DNA from 4 places in the Streptomyces asiaticus genome. Region 1 is predicted to be linked to each of the others. Evidence: riboswitches for the same ligand, from Rfam matches in the RefSeq annotation. Region 1 holds a riboswitch; each other region holds the start of a gene.
What was found. Region 1 has a riboswitch for cobalamin ahead of KHP12_RS37605 (cobalamin biosynthesis protein). Riboswitches for the same ligand answer to the same signal wherever they lie in the genome.

Region 1 (3,198 bases):
GCCACGACGCTCTCCCGCACCGCGCCGCGCAGCGACACCCGCAGCCCGTCCTCCTCGTCGATGCCCAGCCCGTGGGCGAACGGGAGCACCCCGACGGTCGGGCGCCCGGTGAGGTCGCGCAGCATCTCGAGGCCGGGCTCCAGAAGGCTCACATCGCCGCGGAACTTGTTCACCAGGTAGGCGGCCACATGCCGTTGGTCGGCGGCCGACAGCAGCGCGGTCGTGCCGAAGAAGGACGCGAAGACACCACCGCGGTCGATGTCCCCGACCACCACGACCGGAAGCCCTGCGGCGCGCGCAAGACCCATGTTGACGATGTCGGTGCGGCGCAGATTGATCTCGGCGGGGCTGCCCGCGCCCTCGCAGATCACCGCGTCATGGGTGCGCCGCAGCTCCTCCAGGCACTCCGTGACGGTCCCCAGCAGCGCCTCCCGCCCCGTGGAGACCCTCTCGCCGGGCGAGGGGGCCCCGGGCCCGCCGAAGTACCCGCGCGCGCTCAGCTCGCCCACCGGCTTGCCCAGCAGCACCACTTGACTGCTGCGGTCACTGCCCGGCTTCAGCAGGACCGGGTTCATCAGCGCACTGGGCTCGACGCGCGCGGCGGCCGCCTGCATGGCCTGCGCCCGCCCGATCTCCGCCCCCTCCCGGGTGACGAAGGAGTTGAGCGACATGTTCTGCGCCTTGAAGGGCGCCACGCTGACGCCCTTACGGGCGAGCCACCGGCAGATCCCGGCCGTCACCACGCTCTTGCCCGCGTCGGAGGTCGTGCCCGCGACGAGCAGCCCCCCGCCGCGTGCCCCGGAACCCTCCGTGCCGTCCTTAGCGCGTATCCCGCTCATCCGCCGCCCCTTCCCAAGGCCCGGGGCCGTCCCGTCAACGCCCTCAGGACCGGCCGGGCCGCCATGGACACTCCGAGCGCCAGCACGCCGACGCGCCGCGACAGCCGTATCGCCCGCTCGATGTCGGCCGACTCCACCGGCCGCCCGCCGGAGTTGAGCACCGGTCGGTGCTCGACCCGGCCGCCGTACGCGAGGGTGCCGCCCAGCCGGACGGCGAGCGCGCCCGCGAAGGACGCCTCCACGGGGCCCGCGTTGGGGCTCGGATGGCGTCCGCCGTCGCGCCGCCAGGCGCGCCACGCACCGCGCGGATCGGGGCCCGCGAGCGTCGCCAGGGCCGCCGTAAGGCGCGCACCGGGCCAGCCGGCCACATCGTCCAGCCGGGCCGCCGCCCAGCCGAACCGCCGGTAGCGCGGCGACTTGTGGCCCACCATGGCGTCCAGGGTGTTGACGGCACGGAATCCTATGAGCCCCGGCACACCGCCCACGGCGCCCCACACCAGCGCGCCCACGACGGCGTCGGAGGTGTTCTCGGCCACCGATTCGACCACCGCGCGGGCGATCTGCGGCCCGTCCAGCGCCTGCGGATCGCGGCCGCACAGATGCGGCAGCCGCTCCCGGGCGACCTCGAGGTCCCCGGCGGCCAGCGCCCCGCCGACGGCCCGTGCCTCACGGCCCAGGCTCGTGCCGCCCAGCACGGCCCAGGTGGCGGCGGCGGTCAGCGCGACCTCCGCGCCACGGCGGCTGCCAAGGCCCCGTACGGCGCGGGTCAGCAGCGCGGCACCGGCGGCCGCGCCGCCCGCGCACAACGCGGTGTGCAGGGCCCCGTAGCCCCGGTGGTCGCGCCACAGCCGGCGCTCGGCGGCCGCGGCGGCGCGCCCGAACGCGGCCACCGGATGGCCGCGGCGCGGATCACCCGTGGCGAGGTCGCCGAGGAAGCCGAGGGCCGCGCCACACGCGAACGAGGCGTGGTCGGCAGGCATCCGTCAGGCCGCCGTCACGCCTCGGCGCGGCGATACGGAACCAGACGGGCCGGATGGGCCGGAAGAGCCGAAGCGGACAGGGAGGGCTGGCGGCGTGGCGATGCCGGGCATGGCGGTATGTCCTCACTCAGGGTCCGCGCCCTGGTTCGACGTGACCGGCGGTGAGAGTCTCCTGGCTCCCGGATCCGCGGCCCTCCCGGTCTTCCAGCCCCGCGTACGCGACGAACCGTACGGACGAGCCGTGACCCCATACAGGCGATGGGAGGGTGCTCCCCGGTGACAGTGGCGGGACCGCGCCGGATTCTCACCGGCTTCCTCTCCTGCCGCCGTTTGGCTCGGGAAGTCCACCATGGGCCGCGAATGGCCGTCAACTCGCATATGACCCATGACGCCCGAGTGTGCCGAGCCCCACAGCCAACCGCCCCTCACAGGACGGCCGCCGGACGGTCGGCGCTGGTCAGCGCCACCATCCGGCGGCCGGTGGTCGTTCGGGGAAGCGGGGTCCTCAGGCGACGATCAGATAGATGCCGTACGCCACGACCGCGGCGCACACCGCAAAGCAGGCGTACGCGCCGGTGCGCGCGAGCGAGGAGGCGCCCACCGCGCCCCCGGGCACGGCGGCGGCCGTGCCGCCCCGCTCCGGCGCCGCCTTACGGGAGGTGCCGACGATGCCCAGGGTGAAGACGCCCACCATGCCGACGGTGACCGCGAGGCTGATGCCGAAGACCTGGCCGAGTGCAGCCCAGTCGATGCTCATGTTTCCTGGCTCCTTAGCGGGTGGTGCTGCTCGCGGCGGCGGGGGTGGGGGTCTGCTCGGGTGTGTGCTCCGAGGTGTCGTCCTCGGGGGCGGCGCTCGCCGCACCGGCGGGCGGCGGGGCCACGGACCGCAGGGCGGCCGTGACGGCGCCCACCGGCTCCTGGGTGCCGACCTCGTTGACGTTGGTGTGGTCCACGGGCTTGCGGCGCGACAGCATCCAGATCGCCCCGCAGGCCAGGACGGCGAGCACGGCCACCGCCGTGATTCCCGCGTTCCCCTGGTCGGCGAGGAGCGCGGCGGCGCCCGCCACCAGACCGGCGGCCGGCAGGGTCAGCACCCAGGCGATCACCATGCGGCCCGCGGTCGACCAGCGCACCACGGCGCCCTTACGGCCGACACCCGCGCCCATGACGGCACCGGAGCAGACCTGGGTGGTGGACAGCGCGAAGCCGATGTGGGAGGAGGCGAGGATGACGGTCGCGGCGCCGGTCTGGGCGGCGAAGCCCTGCGGCGGCTGGATGTCGGTGATGCCCTTGCCCATGGTGCGGATGATGCGCCAGCCGCCCAGGTAGGTGCCGAGCGCGATGGCCAGGCCCGCCGAGACGATGACCCACAGCGGCGG
Region 2 (3,198 bases), 1.2 Mb from region 1:
CGGCTGGGAGCGGCGGGCGTCGGCCTCGGTGACCGCGGCGGCGCGGGCGCGGACGGCCGGGTCGCGGGTGATGGGGGAGCCCGCGCGGGAGGCGAGATCGGCCCGGTTCGCGGCCAGCTCGGCGGTGATCGCGCCGGTGCCGCGGGCCAGGCCCCTGGCGAGGGTGACGATCTCCGCGGTCTTCTGCCGGGCGAAGGCCAGCCAGCGCAGGATCTGCGGTTCGATGTCCCGCTCGGGTGTCGTGTCGAGGGGGACGTGCAGCAGCGAGCAGGAGGCCGCCACATCGACCCGGTCCGCCAGGCCCAGCAGAGTGCCGAGCGTGGCCAGGGACTTCTCCAGGTCGTTGACCCAGATGTTGCGGCCGTTGACGACACCGGCGATCAGCCGCTTGCGGGGCAGTCCGCCGACGGCGGCCAGCGCGTCCAGATTCGCCGCGGCGGCCTCCGTGAAGTCCAGCGCCAGCCCCTCGACCGGGGCGTTGGCCAGCACCGGCAGCGCCTCGCCGAGGCGGTCGAAGTACGAGGCGACCAGCAGCTTCGGGCGGTCGGTGAGGGCGCCGAGGTCGCGATAGGCGCGGCCGGCCGCGTGCCGCTCGGCCGCGGTGCGGTCCTGGACCAGGGCGGGCTCGTCGAGCTGCACCCACTCGGCACCGGCCGCCCGCAGATCGGCCAGGACCTCGGCGTACACCGGAAGCAGCCGGTCCAGGAGGGTGAGCGGCTCGAAGTCCGCGGGCGCGTCGGGCGCGGGCTTGGCGAGCAGGAGGTAGGTGACGGGGCCGACGAGGACCGGCCGCGCGGCCGGCCCGAGGGCGAGGGCCTCCTTGAGCTCGGCGACCTGCTTGGCGGAGTCGGCCGTGAACACCGTGTCCGGGCCCAGCTCGGGGACCAGGTAGTGGTAGTTGGTGTCGAACCACTTGGTCATCTCCAGCGGCGCCACGTCCTGTGTGCCCCGCGCCATCGCGAAGTACCCGTCGAGCGGGTCGGCGGCGACCGCGTCCCGGTGGCGGTCGGGGATGGCGCCGACCATGACGGTGGTGTCCAGCACATGGTCGTAGTACGAGAAGTCGCCGGTGGGGACCTCGTCGATGCCCGCCCCGGCCAGCTGGAGCCAGTTGGCGCGGCGCAGGTCGGCGGCGGTGGCCCTCAGCGCGTCGGCGGTGACGCGGCCCTTCCAGTAGCCCTCGATCGCCTTCTTCAGTTCCCGGTTCGGGCCCTGGCGGGGGTAGCCGTACACGGTGGCCCGTGCTGCCACGGCCGCGGACTTGGTGGTCACGGAGATCTCCTTCGCGAGATGAATCCCTGAGGTCCCGGCGACGGGAGGAGGGCGCGAAGGGTGACGGACCGGACGCCACGACGTCGCGCGGCAGGCGCGCGGTCGTCCGCCTGGTGCATGTTCGCCGACCCGCCCTCGAGGTCACCGGGATGTCCGCGCACGGGTGGTCCGTACGCGGGCAGATGGCAGGTCTTCGGACTCACGGGCGCGCCCTCCTCAGGAGGACACCTACTGGCCGTCGCTTCCCAGGTCCCTCTCACCGGACCCAGTGCGTATGACGGCGGTCGTTCCCGCTCACCGCTGCGGGGCAGTCCCGGATTCCCACCGGGTTCCCTCTTGCGACGTCCCGCCTGGCGGACGGGGCGAACCAGCTGCGCCGGCCAGCCTACGGCATGGGAAACCCCCGGCCGTGTCGGCCGGGGGTGCCGCTCCTCACGGGCTCGTGGAGCGGGGGGTCAGCACGAGCTGGAGTCCGACTGGCCCACCAGATTGACCGGGACGGTGACGAAGGAGAACTGGTTGCTGGCGCATACGCCGGGGAAGGTCGTGGTCGTGCTGCTGGTGTTGTCGACGGTGACATCGGGGCCGTCCTCCGCGAGGGCACCGGTCGCGCCGACGGCGAGGGACGCGGCGGTGAGAGCGAGCGTGGACAGGGCGGTCCGCATACGCATAGGAACTCCTTGCTGGGAATGAGCGGCCGGAAATGACCGGCTTCGCATGCATGGTGCCCCTTTGTCGGACGGATCGCGGCCCAACGTCCCCCCAATGGGGTAACGCGTCACCCGCTGTCACATCATGCGCCGCCGAGCCGTGCGTCGTCCTTGTCGACGAGGGTCTCGGAGAGCGAAGCGCGAGCATCAGTCTGCTGGCGATCTCGCTGGGCTCGGCGGGCCTCGGCGGGGCCTCTTCACGCGTCCATGGCGGTCGGCTCTGGCGCCTGCGGTCCCGTCGTCACCCGAGCCATCGGTGAGCTGATTGCCTCAGCCGCAGATACGAGGGAAATTCAGATTTCTTCCTCGCATCTGCGTGATCTTTGGTCTATCGGCATGGCATGTGCGTTTGCCTGGGATGGGTGTTCGGGTAACGCTCCTCCAGGAGGTGGTAGCCCGTGAGTGACTCCCTCGCAGCTGCCAGTACGGCCGCCGGTCCAATGGCGGAAGTCGCTCTCACCGGCGATCTGACCCGCCCCGCCCGGCTGACGGTGTCCGAGCTGCTCACCTGGCCCCAGCACCGGGCGCAGGTGAGCTTCGACTGCGCCACCAGCGGCATCCAGCGCCACCGCTTCACCGGGCCGTTCCTGCACGACGTCCTGGTCGCCGCCGGCCCCGGCTTCGACCCCGCCCGGCGCAAGGACCGGCTGCGCTTCCTGATCGCCGTACGCGGCGCGGACGGCCACCGCGCGCTGCTGTCCTGGGCCGAGATCGACCCGGACTTCGGCCGCGCCCCGGTCCTGCTCGCGGTCACCATCGACGACACTCCGCTCGACCGCGCGGGCCCCCAGCTCGTCCTGCCCCAGGACCGCTGCGGCGCCCGGTACATCAGCGGCATCGAGGCGATCCGCGTGGACGGCGGATACACCGTCTGGACGTGATGGCCCCTGGTGGAGCCCGGTGGCGGCCGGGCGTCAGATCAGCGGACGGTACGCCGTGAGCGTGACGGACAGCGTCACATCGCAGGGCTCGGGCAGCCGCGCGATGCGCTCCTCCAGCCGCTCGCTCTGCTGATGCCAGGCGTTGGGGCCCATCCCCACCAGCTGCGGCAGGGCCTTGTGGTCCAGTGCCATGGTGCTCCGCGACCGCTCGCGGGCCACCTCGGTGAAATGCGCCGAGAGCCGGTCCGCCAGCCGCTCGTCCTTCTGCTCGCCCACCCGCAGCAGCCCCAGCGCCGCCACCAGTTCCCGTAGATGATCCGGCCGGGGCGTCACCA
Region 3 (3,198 bases), 980 kb from region 1:
GCGCGCAGCGCCTGCCAGCGCTCCGGCCAGGTGGCCACCGCGTCCGTGTAGTGGTCCGGGTGCAGCACACCGCGCGCGGTGCGGGTCTCGGCCCAGGCGGGGTGCGGGCCGTGGCGCTCGGCGAGCTCGCAGGACGCCTCGTACGCGGCGAGCATGATGCGCTCGGAGATCCGCGTGGAGAGCGCCGTGGCCTCGGACGAGTCGAACGGCAGCCGCAGCCGGAAGAAGACGTCCTGGAGCCCCATGAGGCCCAGACCCACCGGGCGCCAGCGGGAGTTGGAGGCCCCGGCCTCCTCCGTGGGGTAGAAGTTGATGTCCACCACGCGGTCGAGGAAGGTCACGGCGGTGTGGACGGTGGCGTCCAGGCGCTCCCAGTCCAGCTGCCCGTCCTCGCCCAGGTGCGCGGCGAGGTTGACCGATCCGAGATTGCACACGGCGGTCTCGCCGTCGTTCGTGACCTCCAGGATCTCGGTGCAGAGGTTGGAGGAGTGGACGACCCTGCCGGGCTCGGCGGTCTGGTTGGCGGTGCGGTTGGCGGCGTCCTTGAACGTCATCCAGCCGTTGCCGGTCTGCGCGAGGGTGCGCATCATCCGGGCGTACAGCTGGCGCGCCGGGACCTGCTTGACGGCCTTGCCCTCGGCCTCGGCCCTGCGGTACGCGGCGTCGAACTCCTCGCCCCACAGGTCCACCAGATCGGGCGCGTCGGCCGGGGAGAACAGCGACCAGTCGGCATCCGCCTCGACCCGCCGCATGAACTCGTCCGGGATCCAGTGGGCGATGTTGAGGTTGTGGGTGCGGCGGGCGTCCTCGCCCGTGTTGTCCCGCAGCTCCAGGAACTCCTCGAGGTCCGCGTGCCAGGTCTCCAGGTAGACACAGGCCGCGCCCTTGCGCCGGCCGCCCTGGTTGACGGCGGCAACCGAGGCGTCGAGCGTGCGCAGGAACGGCACGATGCCGTTGGAGTGCCCGTTGGTGCCCCGGATCAGCGAACCGCGGGCCCGGATGCGGGAGTAGGACAGGCCGATGCCGCCCGCGTGCTTCGACAGCCGCGCCACCTGGTGGTAGCGGTTGTAGATAGAGTCCAGCTCGTCCAGCGGGGAGTCCAGCAGATAGCAGGACGACATCTGCGGATGCCGGGTGCCGGAGTTGAACAGCGTGGGGGAGCTGGGCAGATACGACAGCGTGCTGGTCAGCCGGTAGAGCTCGGCCACATCGTCCAGCGCCCGCTCCGAGAGGTTCTCGGCGAGCCCGCAGGCCACGCGCAGCAGGAAGTGCTGCGGGGTCTCGATCACCTGACGGGTGATCGGGTGGCGCAGCAGATAGCGGCTGTAGAGGGTGCGCAGCCCGAAGTAGCCGAAGCGGTTGTCGGCGCCGTCGGCCAGCGCCCGCTCCACCAGCGCGTCCAGCCGCTCGGCGTGGGCGGCGGCGAACTCCGCGGTGGAGTCGGCGAGCAGGCCCTCGCGGTGGCCCACCCGGACGGAGGTGGAGAAGGAGACCGCGCCCTGCCCGGCCGCCTCCTCCGTGATGGTCAGCGCCAGCAGCCGCGCCGCGAGCCGTGAGTACTCCGGCTCCTCGGCGATCAGTCCGGCCGCCGCCTCGGTCGCGAGCCCGCGCAACTCCGCCTCGTCCGAGCCGGGATGACGGCCGCGCAGGGCGGCGGCCGCGACCTTGCCGGGGTCGGTGGCGGGCAGGTCGGCGGTGAGTCCGGTCAGAGTCCGTAGCAGGGCGGTCCCGGGCGCGTCGTCCGCTGCCTGAGAAGCCGCCTGCGCTGAAACCGGATCGGCGGGCGCGATGGTCACTGAGGTGCTCTCCTTCGCTCGGTCAGGGCCTGTCCGGATCACAACTCCGGACGGGCCTGAGGCCGCGAAGGGTGGTGCGACGGTCGCGTACGGGCATGCCGGTGCCGCACTCCTCGTACGCCAGACACACCACGCAGCGTCCATCGGCCCAACCCTCGAGGCCGGGGGACGTGTTCACAGGGCTGTCGGCAGGCGCTCGGACTTACGGGCACGCCGAATTGAGCGCACACGTACACCGTTGCGGGACAGTTCCGGATTCCCACCGGATTCCCCTGCGGCGACAGCGAGGACGAGCATACATCTTGTGTTGGCCGACGCACGTGCCCCCATATCTTGTGTCGGAGCTGCGGAGTTTCGCATGAATGTGCTAGTGCGTTCCGGCCCGGCGAGCCAGCGTCCTGGTCGGGCGGCGCCCAGGCGGGGCCTACTTGCCGGTCTCCTTCTCGTACGCCTTGATGACCTCGTCGGTCGGGCCGTCCATCAGCAGCTCGCCCTTCTCCAGCCACAGCACCCGGTCACAGGTGTCCCGGATGGACTTGTTGTTGTGGCTGACGAGGAAGACCGTGCCGGCCTCCTGACGGAGCTCCCGGATCCGGGCCTCGGAACGCTTCTGGAACTTCCTGTCACCCGTGGCCAGCGCCTCGTCGATCATCAGCACATCGTGGTCCTTGGCCGCGGCGATGGAGAACCGCAGCCGGGCCGCCATACCCGAGGAGTACGTACGCATCGGCAGGGTGATGAAATCACCCTTCTCATTGATACCCGAGAAGTCCACGATGCCCTGGTAACGCTCCCGGACCTGCTCACGCGACATCCCCATCGCCAGACCGCCCAGGATCACATTCCGCTCACCGGTCAGGTCGTTCATCAGCGCCGCGTTCACCCCCAGCAGCGACGGCTGACCATGGGTGTAGACCTTGCCGCGCTCGGTGGGCAGCAGCCCCGCCACCGCCTTCAGCAGGGTCGACTTCCCCGACCCATTGGACCCGATCAGACCGATCGACTCACCCTTGTACGCCACGAAGGTGACCCCGCGCACCGCGTGCACCTCACGCATGCCCGGCGCATTCTTGCGGCCCAGCAGGCGGCTGAGGGCGGCGGTGGCACTGCCCTTCCCCTTGGGGCCGCCGTTGACCCGGTAGACGATATGGACGTCGTCGGCGATGACGGTGGGCACCCGCGCCGGCGCGGAAGCCGCCCGAGCGGCCTGGTCGGCCCGCTCCGCCTGGGCACCTTTGTCGAGGGTCTGCTCAGCCACGGCCGTACTGCTCCTCTGCCTTCCAGAAGTACACGAATCCCCCGACACCGAAGAGCACCGCCCAGCCCAGGGCCAGCGCCCACACATGCGGCGGCAGGTTCGACGAGGGGTAATCGTTGATCAGGGCGTACCGCATCAGGTCCA
Region 4 (3,198 bases), 1.2 Mb from region 1:
AGCGTGCGCGGCATGCGCAGGTTCCACACGATGCCGTCCCGGAGCGGCGGCAAGGTGCTCTCCCCCAGGCCGAGATGGGCGGTGACCGCCGCCCATACGTCGGCCGTGGAGATGTCGGCCGGGCCGATGGTCACGGCGAAGGCGACCGACGCGAGCAGCGCGGCCAGCCCTCCCGCGAGCAGCGGCAGGAGGCGAGTGCTCAGGTGGCCGGCACTCACTTGGCGAGCCCGAAGTCGCGCAGCCCGGCGGCGACCTGTTCCACCCCTTCGACCGTACGGATGGACGGGTTCATGGCCTGCCCGCTCAACAGGATGTACCGCTTCCTCTTCACCGCGGTGAGGTTGCGGGTGGCGGCGTTGGTCTCGAGGAAACGCATCTTGGCCCCGGCGGTCTCCGCGGTCTGCTGCCTGCGTGTGAGATCGCCGAGGACGATGACGTCCGGGTCGCGGTCGGCCACGGTCTCCCAGTTGATCTGCGGCCACTCGTCGTGGGTGTCGGAGAAGGCGTTCTCCGCCCCGACGGCCCGGGTGATGGCACCCGGCGCGCCACAGCAGCCGGCGAGGTAGGGCGACTGGGAGTTGGCGAACCAGTACATGAGGGAGACACCGGAGGCGTCCAGTCCCTCCGTGGCCTTGTGCACGCGCTCCTTCAGCCGCGCGACGAGCCTCTCTCCGCGCTCGTCGACACCGAACGCGTGGGCCAGATCGCGTATCTCGCCGTAGACGACATCAAGGGTGAGGGGCTTGCCGCGGGAGCCGTCACCACCGCTGTCGGTGTCCCTGCCCGCCGCGCAGTCGGAGGGCGAGACATATGTGGGCACGCCCAGCTTCTCGAACTGCTCGCGGGTGGCCACGCCGCCCTTGCCGAGGGTGGAGACGAACGAGGCGGTGACGAAGTCGGGTTCGGCGTCCAGGGACTTCTCGAAGGACGGCGCGTTGTCCGCCAGGCGCTCCACCGTGGCGTTGGCCTTCTCCAGGCCCTTCATCACCGGGTCGGTCCAGGTGGCGGTGGCCGCCACGCGGTCGGCGAGGCCGAGCGAGAGCAGGATCTCCGTGCTGCCCTGGTTGAGCGACAGGGCCCGCTTCGGGGCGGATTTCAACGTGACCTTGTGGCCACAGTTGTCGATCGTGCGCGGATAGCCCGAACCGGCGCGCTTCCCGGAGTCCGCGCCGTCATGGCCCGAGCCACCGCACGCGGTGAGCAGCAGGGCGGGGGCGAGCAGGAACGCCGCGGTACGGCGGGCGGAGCGGAGCACGGGCAGCCTCGGTGGTCGGGGCTCGTACGCGGAGCCTGGCCTTTGGTCGTCCTCCGCGCACCGGGCGCGGAGGTGCCAGCAGGTCTTCGGACTCGGGCTCGTCCGGACGGGGCCCCTTCCCGGTGCTCGTTCGCGACGGCCCCGCGGCCGTCACGGACTCCTCCCAGTGGTGTCACCTGCCCCGCCCGTCCCCCTCACCGCTGCGCGTCAGCTCCGGATTCACACCGGATTCCCTGGCCTCGGATGTGGCACGACTGGCTCCGACGAGACTACCAAGAGCGCGGAACGGCCACGTCCCACGGTCAGTTCGGCCGCCGACGTGCCTGCTTCACCTCGCGGTCCACGGCCCAGGCGTCCCCGACCGGCCCGAGGTGGCCGAGCTTGTCGGGGTTGACCACCGTGCGAATGGTCTGGATCTGCCCGTCGAGCACATCGAGGACCAGGGTGTGGAGCACCTTGCCGTCCCGGTCGCGGAGGATCGCGCCGGGCTGGCCGTTGACCTCGCGCGGCTCCAACGACACATCGATCCGCAGCAGCCAGGGGAAGACACCGCCCAGCAGCCGCGCCACGTTCTCCGCGCCCGTGACGGCCCTGGCCAGCTGCGGGGCCTTGCCGCCGCCGTCCCCGACCAGCCGCACATCGGCGGCCAGCAGCTTCCGCAGCCCGCCCACATCGCCGTCCTTCAGCGCGTCGAAGAACCGCGTGGCCAGCTCCTGCCGCTCCCGCCGGTCCGCCGCGAACCGCGGCCGTCCGTCCCGCATGTGGCGCCGCGCCCGTACCAGCAGCTGCCGGCATGCGGCCTCCGACCGCTCCACCGCCGTGGCGATCTCGTCGAACCCGAAGGCGAACACCTCCCGCAGCACGAACACCGCCCGCTCCAGCGGGCTGAGCCGCTCCAGGAGCAGCAGCGCCGCCATCGAGACCGAGTCGGCCAGCTCCACCGCCCGGGCCGGATCCTGATACGGATCGCTGAGCAGCGGCTCGGGGAACCACGGGCCCACGTACTCCTCCCGTCGCACCCGCGCGGAGCGCAGCACATCGATCGAGACGCGTGTCACCGTGGCCGACAGATACGCCTTGGTCGACGTGGGCCGGGTGGCCGAGCCGTCGAAGCGCAGCCACGTTTCCTGCACCGCGTCCTCGGCCTCGCTCACACTGCCCAGGATCCGGTAGGCGATCGAGAACAGCAGTGGCCGCAGCTCCTCGAACTCCTCGACCTCGCTCACGCCGATTCCTCCGTTGCCGATACCGGTCAGTGGAACTGCCCGACCTGGTAGTTGCCCGCCGGCTGCTGGGTGATGGCGTTCAGCCGATTCGCCATGTTCATGAACGAGACCAGGATCACCAGGGCGGTGAGCTGCTCCTCGTCGTAGTGCTTGGCGGCGTTCGCCCATACCTCGTCACTGACGCCACCGGCCGCGTCCGCGATCCGGGTCCCCGCCTCCGCCAGCTCCAGCGCGGCGCGCTCGGCGTCGGTGAAGACCGTGGCCTCCCGCCATGCCGCCACCAGGTGCAGCCGCACCGCGGTCTCACCGGCCGCGGCGGCTTCCTTGGTGTGCATGTCGAGGCAGACGGCGCAGCCGTTGATCTGGCTCACGCGCAGCGCCACCAGCTCCTGGGTGGCGGGCGGCAGCGGCGAGTCCTTGACCGCCTTGCCCGCCGCCATGACGGGCTTGAGGACCTTGCCCGCGGTCGGGCTGGCGGAGTAGTTCAGTCGCGCGTCCATGGTGTGCTCCTCCGTGGTTGTCAGTGGCTACACCCCTGAGACGAGATGGCCCCACCCCCTGTGACATGGACGCATGTGACCTGCGTCTCCCCACCACCGGGCCCACTGAGCCAAACAGTTGTACGCTACCGCTCGGTCCGATCAATGGAATGTCCGATCAACGGAATACAACGGGGAGACAGAGTCATCGTGAGCGAGCGAACCGGCAGAATACGTT

Region 2: another riboswitch for cobalamin. It lies ahead of metE (5-methyltetrahydropteroyltriglutamate--homocysteine S-methyltransferase); the one in region 1 lies ahead of KHP12_RS37605 (cobalamin biosynthesis protein).
Region 3: another riboswitch for cobalamin. It lies ahead of KHP12_RS33155 (ribonucleoside-diphosphate reductase subunit alpha); the one in region 1 lies ahead of KHP12_RS37605 (cobalamin biosynthesis protein).
Region 4: another riboswitch for cobalamin. It lies ahead of KHP12_RS42830 (ABC transporter substrate-binding protein); the one in region 1 lies ahead of KHP12_RS37605 (cobalamin biosynthesis protein).

What each region holds. Positions count from the first base shown of each region.
Region 1 covers NZ_JAGSHX010000006.1:6,976,637-6,979,834, forward strand. The annotation lists gene KHP12_RS37600 (cobyric acid synthase) at 1-839, opposite strand, end outside; gene KHP12_RS37605 (cobalamin biosynthesis protein) at 836-1,819, opposite strand; cobalamin riboswitch at 1,966-2,183, opposite strand; gene KHP12_RS37610 (hypothetical protein) at 2,325-2,576, opposite strand; gene KHP12_RS37615 (inorganic phosphate transporter) at 2,590-3,198, opposite strand, start outside.
Region 2 covers NZ_JAGSHX010000006.1:8,195,065-8,198,262, forward strand. The annotation lists gene metE (5-methyltetrahydropteroyltriglutamate--homocysteine S-methyltransferase) at 1-1,272, opposite strand, end outside; cobalamin riboswitch at 1,440-1,659, opposite strand; gene KHP12_RS43015 (hypothetical protein) at 1,728-1,943, opposite strand; gene KHP12_RS43020 (molybdopterin-dependent oxidoreductase) at 2,381-2,863, shown strand; gene KHP12_RS43025 (putative RNA methyltransferase) at 2,897-3,198, opposite strand, start outside.
Region 3 covers NZ_JAGSHX010000006.1:5,992,363-5,995,560, forward strand. The annotation lists gene KHP12_RS33155 (ribonucleoside-diphosphate reductase subunit alpha) at 1-1,796, opposite strand, end outside; adenosylcobalamin (AdoCbl) riboswitch at 1,931-2,095, opposite strand; gene KHP12_RS33160 (ABC transporter ATP-binding protein) at 2,221-3,054, opposite strand; gene KHP12_RS33165 (ABC transporter permease) at 3,047-3,198, opposite strand, start outside.
Region 4 covers NZ_JAGSHX010000006.1:8,155,856-8,159,053, reverse strand. The annotation lists gene KHP12_RS42835 (FecCD family ABC transporter permease) at 1-203, opposite strand, end outside; gene KHP12_RS42830 (ABC transporter substrate-binding protein) at 215-1,255, opposite strand; cobalamin riboswitch at 1,316-1,529, opposite strand; gene KHP12_RS42825 (RNA polymerase sigma-70 factor) at 1,558-2,481, opposite strand; gene KHP12_RS42820 (carboxymuconolactone decarboxylase family protein) at 2,508-2,981, opposite strand; gene KHP12_RS42815 (DUF2165 domain-containing protein) at 3,171-3,198, shown strand, end outside.